DNA from 2 places in the Bermanella marisrubri genome. Region 2 is predicted to be linked to the other one. Evidence: riboswitches for the same ligand, from Rfam matches in the RefSeq annotation. Region 2 holds a riboswitch; the other holds the start of a gene.
What was found. Region 2 has a riboswitch for thiamine pyrophosphate ahead of HF888_RS08635 (TonB-dependent receptor). Riboswitches for the same ligand answer to the same signal wherever they lie in the genome.

Region 1 (5,020 bases), 610 kb from region 2:
TGGAAAGATCTACTATGCGTGCTTCGGCAAAACCTTTGTGAACGCTATAAGCCGCGGTCAGTAGCTCCAGAGTTGAACGAACACTTATTGGGCTTTCGTCATCTGAATCTATCTCTGTTGCGCCCACAATAAAATGATTGTCAGGTCTGGGCACAATGTACAGCCGATAGCGAGGATGCATAAGCCTTATCATGTGTCGAATATGTACATCTGGTGCATGCAGTAAAATACGCTCCCCTCGTACACCGTGCATTTTGGCAATGTCTTTCTTGGCCTGTAAACCACGACAATCAAATACCCAGTCGTATTTTCGATCATCAACTTTGTTTGGTTCAATGCAGTTTGCTTCCGTTGCTATCCACTCACCATTTTGTTGTATATATTCATGCAATGCTTTCAACGTTAGAGACGCATTAATATGCGCTTCGTGTGGTAACCAATAACCATGTTGAAAACCGTTAATTTCCGATTCTTTTTCAGTAATCAGCATTGATTGACAAAAGCTTTGAGTATCTTTTCCAAGCTTGTGAGAAAGACTATTATAAAACTGCTTCAAACTGGCTTGATCTTGGCTATGACTAATGACCAAAGTACCCGCTAAATCACAATAAAGAGGCTGGCCTGTTTCTGTTTTCAAGGTCTCAATAATTTCAGGCCACAATTGAATACTACGTAAGCCCAATTGAAAAACCTGTTCACTGCCTTGTTCCAATTCTGAGGTAGGCGCAAGCATGCCTGCAGCCACTTGGCTGCAGATTTTTTGTGTGATCTCAGGTTGATATATAGTGACCCGTTTACCTTGTCGAATCAGCTGAAATGCCAATAAACTTCCAGCTATTCCAGCACCAACGATGGCAATTTGATTCACTATGCATCCTCCTCCACAGGAACATAGACTTGAGCACCTTGAGCTTTAAACTCTTCGCTCTTTTGTTGCATGCCCTGCTCGATTTCATCCTTACTGTAATCTCTGACTTCTTGTGAGATTTTCATAGAGCAGAATTTGGGACCACACATGGAGCAAAAATGCGCTACTTTTGCGCTGTCTTTTGGCAAGGTTTCATCATGGAAAGACTGTGCAGTTTCTGGATCTAAACTTAAATTAAATTGATCCTGCCAGCGGAACTCAAAACGCGCTTTAGACAGCAAATCATCACGATAGCGTGCTCCTGGATGACCTTTCGCAACATCCGCTGCATGGGCCGCCAGCTTGTAAGTAATGATGCCAGTTTTTACATCGTCACGATTTGGCAAACCTAAATGTTCTTTTGGCGTGACATAGCAAAGCATGGCACAGCCATACCAACCAATCATTGCAGCACCAATACCCGAAGTAATGTGGTCATAACCAGGAGCAATGTCGGTGGTCAACGGTCCTAACGTATAGAACGGAGCCTCATCACAACACTCAAGTTGTTTATCCATATTCGCTTTGATCATGTGCATAGGCACATGTCCAGGACCTTCAATCATGACTTGAACATCATGCTTCCATGCAATTTGAGTTAACTCACCCAGGGTTTCTAGTTCTGCAAATTGTGCAGCATCATTGGCATCGGCCAATGAACCAGGTCGCAAACCATCACCTAAAGAAAAACTTACATCATAGGCTTTCATAATCTCGCAAATATCTTCGAAATGCTCGTATAGAAAGCTTTCTTTATGATGATAAATACACCACTTCGCCATAATTGATCCACCACGACTAACAATACCCGTGACTCGATCCGCAGTGAGTGGGATATGAGCCAAGCGAATACCGGCATGAATAGTAAAGTAGTCAACACCTTGCTCTGCTTGCTCAATCAAAGTATCGCGGAATACTTCCCAAGTAAGGTCTTCCGCCACACCATTTACTTTTTCCAACGCTTGATAAATAGGAACCGTACCCACTGGAGCAGGGCTATTTCGCACAATATAATCACGTGTACTGTGAATGTACTTGCCCGTTGATAAGTCCATGATGGTATCGCCACCCCAGCGTGTTGACCAAACCATCTTTTCTACTTCTTCTTCAATAGAAGATGTCAGGGCGCTGTTACCGATATTAGCGTTAATTTTTACCAAGAAATTTCTGCCAATAATCATTGGCTCCAATTCAGGGTGGTTAATATTTGCAGGAATAATAGCCCGACCTCTGGCGATTTCATCGCGCACAAATTCAGGCGTGATGACATCCGGTATAGCGGCACCAAAGTCATTACCTTTTAAGCGAGCCTGACGCTCTTCTGTGGTAAATTCGTTAGCTAAAGCTTCGCGCATTTGATTTTCGCGAAGGGCCACGTATTCCATTTCTGGTGTAATCAATCCCTGTCGGGCGTAGTGCATCTGACTGACGTTTCTCCCCGCCTTTGCACGACGTGGTTGGCGCTGTAATAGCGGGTTATAAAAGCGCTGCCCCTGAGCTTCGTCAGTCACTCCATTGTCAATTGGCTTCATATCACGGCCTTCATAAAATTCCGTATCCGCGCGCTCGTCAATCCAAGCAGAACGTGTCTCTGTGGACAGACCTTTGTGCACATCAATCTGAGCCGTATTGTCAGTATAAGGACCTGATGTATCATAAAGCGTCACGTGCGTGCCATCAGTCAAACTCACTTTACGCATAGGCACACGTACATCATCGCGATTTGGGCTGGTTACATATACTTTTTCGCTTGCAGGCAACGGGCCCAGAGTAATTTTATTGTCAGCAATATCAGGAATAGCATGGGCTGCAATTTGATTGCTCGCCGTTTGATTTTGTTGTTTATCATTGGTTTGCATAGTGGCTCCTTACTTTTGGCATAAGTACCACTAGCAAGGACGAGGACTATCCATTACGTTCAGTAATTGGATAGAGAGATAGGTAAATATAACAGTCCAGTTTTGAGTGTTGAGTGCTTAGTTTTGAATGACTAAAGTGGAATTGGGGGCTTGCTTAAAACAAACTCACAACTCAACACTCACCATTCAACATTGGATTATTACATTTAGCTCATTCCTACGCCGATGCTAGTCGGATCAGGTTCTACGGGTCATAATCTCAGCCTTATGCGCATGGCACATTGGGCACCCCGTGAGCTAATGTTTTGCTTATCACAAAACAACGTAAGCAGAGTGTATCACTGCTTTTGTAGGTATCAACCTTTTCTTTGTTGGGTCTGAATCTCTATTCAGTTTGATTCATCAGTAAATTCAACAAGTGGATCTATACCACATTGCGAATAGGTTAATTCGATAGAATTAGAGTCGGCATCTAAAACAGAAACATTCCCGCTTCTAATTTCACCATTATTACAGTAACTTAGATCATCAAAGGCCAGTGATAACATGCCAAACTCCGCTAGGTAGATTTTACCTACCCCAGTCCAAGTAGATGCATAAGATTGAGATTGATCGATACTCAAATCTGCTATTCTGTACACTTGATCATCTGCAGCCTTAAGTTCTGCATCAATTTCACAGGAATTGCTTGAATCACACATGCGAACAAAGTTAATCGCTTGAGACAAAGACCCTACCTTGAGATTGGCATAAGCTTTGAGCTCATTATTGTTCTCATCAATCTCACCAGCACCCATTCGGCCATTTAGCTTTATCTCAACACCATTGAATTCAAGTGTAAATTGCTCAAAATAAAATGTTTGATACTTGGTATGAGTATTGGTTGACAATCGTGCATACCCATTGGCAGTAATGGGTGTATTATTAATAGTTTCGCAGTAGTCGTTAGCGGTAAAATTGAAATTTAAGTAATCGCCACTAGCGCTAACGGTGCCACCACATTCCCCACCAATGGAGTCTTCGGGAATCTGATCTTTGCCAACATAAGACTCAATCGTATCTGAATAATTATCCATGGCAGAGGCTAAAGAATCTGTGGCAGTATCAATCGTCAACAAAGCAGGCTCTATAAAAATATCTGAGTCAGTGGTGACCTTTGTGCCAGACAAAAATGCCTTAAATGCGGTATCAACAGACGCACCTATGGTTAAGCTCTCGGCTTGCGTTAATACCGCCGCCTCTGTCTTACCGATGTAATCGAACCCAGAATTGTGACTGCTATCTTCCGTACTAGAGTCTGAACCATTGCCACATCCAACCAAACATCCCATTGATAGCACACATGCTATGGCCTTATTACCAATTACCATACTTATCCCTTATTAATCAGATAGTTAACATCGTGGTGCAATATAAAGGCAAGCTCTCGCTTTGTACATTAACCTTGTCAAAATATATAAACTGAGTGATATACCTGTTCAAAAAACAACCACCAGATAATCCATAATTCAAACGGTTTGATACTCAACTAAGTAGCGTGACGGTTCGTTATGCGTCTTCGGTATACACTTGATCGTAGGTAGAGCCAATTCATTGAGCTAATAGCATATAGACAACGATTCCCGCTTGCTCTAAGGTCGAAATAGGCTCAATACAATAAAAAAAACGAGGATTCATCATGGCCATTCCGTTTTATGACGTCATCATAGGTGGTGCAGGATTGTCAGGTATTGGCATGGCATGCCATCTTGCACAAAAATGTCCGAATAAAAGTTTTGCGGTAATAGAGCGTCGTGATGATATTGGTGGCACTTGGGATTTATTTCGCTATCCAGGCATTCGCAGTGATAGTGATATGTTCACCTTTGGTTATGACTTCCGTCCTTGGCATGATCTTTCTGTACTGGCTGATGGCACCAGCATCAAAAACTACATAAAAGATACAGCCAAAGAATTCTCTGTCTACGATGAGATTCAATTCTCGACTTCGATTATTCATGCTGACTGGGATACTCAAAAACAAACTTGGACCCTTACACTAGAAGACAATGACTCCCAACAGCAGCGACAAGTAGAATGCCAGTTTTTTGTACCTTGTACCGGTTATTACAATCACGCTGAAGGTCACCGCCCGAGCTTCCCCAATGAAGATAGCTTTAAAGGACAAATTATTCATCCTCAATTCTGGCCCAATGATTTAGATTATAAAGGTAAAAAAGTCGTGGTTATTGGTAGTGGTGCCACAGCCGTTACT
Region 2 (5,020 bases):
AATCATCGGCCTCAAGTCTTCTGGCGTCCACTCTAACGGTTACTCACTCGTTCGCAAAGTTATAGAAGTTGCCAATGCCGATTTAAGCCAAGACTTAGATGGCCAAACATTAGGTGACGCTCTAATGGCCCCTACTCGAATCTACGTTAAGCCAATTTTAAAACTATTAGAACAAGTGGAAGTAAACTCAATCTGCCACATTACGGGTGGCGGTGTGTACGAAAACATTCCTCGCGTACTACCAGAAGGCACTAAAGTCATACTCGATCCAGCTAAGTGGGAACGCCCCGCCGTATTCAACTGGCTGCAAGAAAAAGGCAACATCGATTGGCATGAAATGCACCTGACCTTTAACTGCGGCCTAGGCATGATCGTCGTTGTTTCTGAAGATAATGCACAGCAAACCCTAGACATCCTAAATGCCGAAGGCGAAACCGCTACTATCGTTGGCCAGATCGAAGCTGCGAACGATGGTGACGAACAAGTTATCGTTAAAGGCGTGGACGAGGCATAACATGACCCCAGAAAAACCAGAACCAGCTCGTATCGTGGTTTTGATTTCAGGCTCTGGCAGTAACATGTCTGCTATAGCCACAGCATGCGCCAGCGAAGAAGTCGATGCCGAAGTGGTTGCAGTAATTAGCAACCGTCCAGGGGTGCTTGGTTTAGATAGGGCACAAGAGATAGGCATCGTCACTCAAGTGGTCGATCACAAGGATTATGCTAGCCGCGAAGAGTTTGACGTTCATCTCATGCGCGAAATCGACAACTACGAGCCTGACCTCGTTGTTCTTGCCGGCTTTATGCGCATCCTAACGCCCGACTTCGTCCGTCGCTACAAAGGACGCATGCTTAACATTCACCCATCCTTACTCCCCAAGTACAAAGGCCTAAACACCCACCAACGAGCTTTGGACAATGGTGACAACGAGCACGGCGTAACCGTGCATTTCGTTAGCGAAGACCTAGATGGTGGCCCTAACGTAATTCAAGCCGTGGTACCTGTTACATCAAATGATACAGAAGAAACACTGCGCACACGCGTTCAGCAGCAAGAGCACGTAATCTACCCCATTGCTGTAAAGTGGTTCGTGGAGGGCCGTATCAGCATGATTAAAGGGGACGCATACTTCGACAATGAGCCCATGCCAGAAACGGGTGTTCAACTCCCCACCACAGCGTAATTGCGAACACAATCTTGGCGCACTCTCCTGCGCCAAGACTTTTCTTTTCCTCGAAATAAACTCTTCCCTTTTCCACCTGTCCTAGTTTTGCTACTGTTAATTTGGCTTCGATTCCAAAACCAGCATAAAAACTAAAAGGCAGGACGCTGTGCGATTCTCATTATTAACGACACTCATACTCACAAGCGCCATAGCCCACTCAGCACAAGAATCCTCGCCAACCGAAAATACAGCTTCCTTAAGCAACTTACTCACACCTTACACAGCCAAGTACACAGCCACCTATGAGGCAGGTTGGTTTCCTATTTCAGTAAGCGCCACCCGTGAACTCAAAACAACCGACAATAATGAATGGCAAATTAGCTTTGAGGCCTACTCCTCCATTGCAGACTTCAGCGAGCGATCTCGATTCACTCTAGAGGAACAGATCAAGCCGCTCGATTACCAATACAAGACATCTGGATTCTTTTCGAAAAAACGTCGTAACAAGACCTTCGACTGGGAAAACCGCTCAGTATTATTAGATAAAGATCAAAAATCAGAATACGATTTAGCCGACAACATTCTCGACAACATCAGCTACCAAGAGCAGATGCGTATAGATCTTGCTCAGGGAATGAATCAATTATCTTATGAAGTAGCCTACAAAGAGCGCATACGAGAATACACTTTTGAAGTAGTTGGCAAGCAAACCTTTGACAGTTCAATTGGCCAAGTAAATACGATTAAAGTCGCTCAAACTAATCATCGTAATAAGAAAGAAAAAACTCACATTTGGTTCGCAAAAGACCACCACTTCCTCATTATAAAACTTCTGATAGTAGACCGACATGGCGACAAGAACACCATCTTGTTAGAAAACGCTCAATTGGGTGATACCGCGTTCTCGCTAAAATAACAATTCATTCATATCCAACTCACTGTAATACTTTTATACTACATACCCGAGTAGTACACTAAGAATTATCCAGGGGGAGGCCATTCTAAAGGCCTGAGATGACTGTTAATCAGCGAACCCCTAGAACCTGATCCGGTTAATGCCGGCGTAGGAATGGACAAAACCGCTTTATTAGCAGGGTAATATCTATTTCACCCTACGCTGTTTTACCGGGCCTTATTCAATAAAAGACTTTTGGAAAAGACCCAATGAAACACAGCTTAATCCCTCTATTGGCCAGCATTACTCTAGCCAACCAATCCATCGCCAGCGAGACAATCAATCAAACAGCCAACCAAACTGAACTGGATGCCGTTAAAGTAACAGCGGACTTTCGTCAGACCGATGTAATGGAGATCCCTTCTTCGATTACTATTGTCGGCAGTGCCGACATCGATAACCGCAACGCTAACCACCTTGAAGATGTTCTTGCTCTGGCACCCAACATGAACTTTGCAGGCAGTTCATCACGTGCACGTTACTTCCAAATTCGAGGTATCGGTGAACGCAGTCAATTTATCGATCCCTTCAACCCATCAGTGGGCTTGCTCATTGATGGTGTGGACATGACAGGCTTGGGCGGTGCAGCCACCCTATTTGATGTCAAGCAAGTTGAAATTTTACGCGGTCCACAAGGAACAGCTTTTGGTGCAAATGCTCTTGCGGGAGCGATTAACATTGAAAGCAATAAGCCGACTGAAGAAACAGAAGGCTATGTAGAAGCAAAAGTTGGTAACTATCACAGTAAAGGAATCGGAGCAGCCATTTCAGGCAGTCTCTCAGAAAACATACAAGGCCGCATCAGCCTGAACAAATACGAAAGCAACGGCTACATTACCAACGCTTTTTTAGATCGCGACGATACCAATAATATTGACGAAGCCTTGTTACGCGCTCAGCTCGCATGGCAAATTAATCCTGACAATGATTTAAGCCTAACCTTTTTCAAAGCCGATATTAATAACGGCTATGATGCGTTTAGCTTGGATAATACCCGAGTCACCTACAGCGATGAACCTGGAGAAGATACGCAAGATACGAATGCAATCAGCGTAAAACTTCAAAACAGAAGCAATTCATTTTTTATTCTAGAAAGCCAAATAAGTGCCAGTAAAACAGACTCAACATATGCTTATGATGATGACTGGGCTTATGGAACATATATTTTCAATTCCGACAATCCTACATATACTCCAGATCCTTGCGACACGTCACTTGGCCCCTGCTTGGCTGACGATGACGGGTACAGCGGGTACGATGAATACAATCGAAAGTCTGACCGCGTTTCACTAGATATAAGGCTGCTATCTACCGATAAAGGCCGCCTCTTTTACAACACAACAGACTGGGTTCTCGGAGTCTTCGCTGGAAACAAAACGAACGAGCTTAATCGTAAATATACATTCCTATCTTCTCCGTACACGAGTGAGATAGAAACGAATTCCAGTGCTATTTATTCTGAGCTTACTAGCCATGTAAACGATACAACAACAATGACCTATGGCTTACGCATCGAACGAAGCGAGTATGACTTTGTAGACAGCAACAACATCATTGAGGATGACTCAGAAACACTCTGGGGCGGGAAAATATCATATGAAACTCTAGTATCCGGAAATAGCCTAGCCTACGCGACTCTTTCCCGAGGCTTTAAAGCAGGCAGCGTCAACCGTGAAACCGAACTAGCAAGTGAATTGCGAAGATATGACACTGAAATTAACCACACCGTAGAGGCTGGGATTAAATCTTCTTTGTTAAAAGATCAAGCAACAACGTCTATCAGTATCTTTTATACAAAACGAGAGGACCAGCAAATCAAACAATCCTACTCATATTTAGAGGACGGAAAACCCGAGTTCGTAGACTATTATGCCAACGCCGCCAATGGAAGAAACCTAGGGTTAGAAGCACAGATTTTTTGGAAACTAAATAGCAAGATCAATATTGACGCCGCTGTAGGCATACTAGAAACAGAACTAACGGACTATAACTTTGAATCATCAGATGCTGACGACAATATTATAACCGTAGATAAAAGTGATCGCGCGCAGGCTTATGCGCCATCATACACCGCACTTCTTGCCGGCACCTACAACCTTTCTTCAAATATTGCATTTAGACTCGAAACAGAATTAAAAGACAGTTTCTATTACTCTGCTAGCCATGATAACAAATCAGAGTCTTACCAGCTTTGGAATGCCTCGATACATTACAAGCTGAAAAATATTGAAATGAGCATTGTAGGTAAAAACATTACCGACGAGGACTATGCAGTAAAAGGCTTCTTCTTCGGAAACGATCCTCGGGATGACTATACTGCCAAAGTATATGAACAAAAAGGAAATCCAGCGCTTGTTTCTCTTAATGTGAAATACAACTTCTAAATCCATTTGAATTCGCTATATTGGGTATCACTCCCATATAGCGAATTTATCGTAGAGGTATGAGATGGAACTATCTGTCGAAATCAGCAAATACCCTTTAGCGGACGATTATATTCCTGCCATTAAAGACTTTATTGACCGACTCAATCAGGTGGATGGCTTATCGGTCGTCAGTAACACCATGAGCACTCAAGTGTTTGGTGATTATGATTTAGTTATGGACACTTTGAAAATAGAACTGAAACGCTCTTACGAAACCTATGGCAAAGCCATTTTTGTTTGTAAATTCATTGGTGCAAATCTCGATCCTGCTCTAAAACCTCATGGTTAATGAGCTCTCAACATTCTGGAATACATTATGTGGCAAAGTTTTTATCAAGGTGTGCTTAACGCCATTGAAGTCATGAGTTACTGGGAGGTGACTGCTGTCATACTTGGTATCTCCTATTTACTATTGGCCATGCGCGAAAATAGTTTATGCTGGTATGCCGCATTTGGTAGCACCGCGATCTATA

Region 1: another riboswitch for thiamine pyrophosphate. It lies ahead of thiC (phosphomethylpyrimidine synthase ThiC); the one in region 2 lies ahead of HF888_RS08635 (TonB-dependent receptor).

The regions. Positions count from the first base shown of each region.
Region 1 covers NZ_CP051183.1:1,265,785-1,270,804, reverse strand. Annotated here, with positions in the region: gene HF888_RS05820 (FAD-dependent oxidoreductase) at 1-868, opposite strand, end outside; gene thiC (phosphomethylpyrimidine synthase ThiC) at 868-2,766, opposite strand; TPP riboswitch at 2,964-3,069, opposite strand; gene HF888_RS05810 (hypothetical protein) at 3,156-4,136, opposite strand; gene HF888_RS05805 (flavin-containing monooxygenase) at 4,445-5,020, shown strand, end outside.
Region 2 covers NZ_CP051183.1:1,874,484-1,879,503, forward strand. Annotated here, with positions in the region: gene purM (phosphoribosylformylglycinamidine cyclo-ligase) at 1-514, shown strand, start outside; gene purN (phosphoribosylglycinamide formyltransferase) at 516-1,184, shown strand; gene HF888_RS08630 (DUF3108 domain-containing protein) at 1,333-2,082, shown strand; TPP riboswitch at 2,145-2,253, shown strand; gene HF888_RS08635 (TonB-dependent receptor) at 2,331-4,505, shown strand; gene HF888_RS08640 (YkoF family thiamine/hydroxymethylpyrimidine-binding protein) at 4,570-4,836, shown strand; gene pnuC (nicotinamide riboside transporter PnuC) at 4,864-5,020, shown strand, end outside.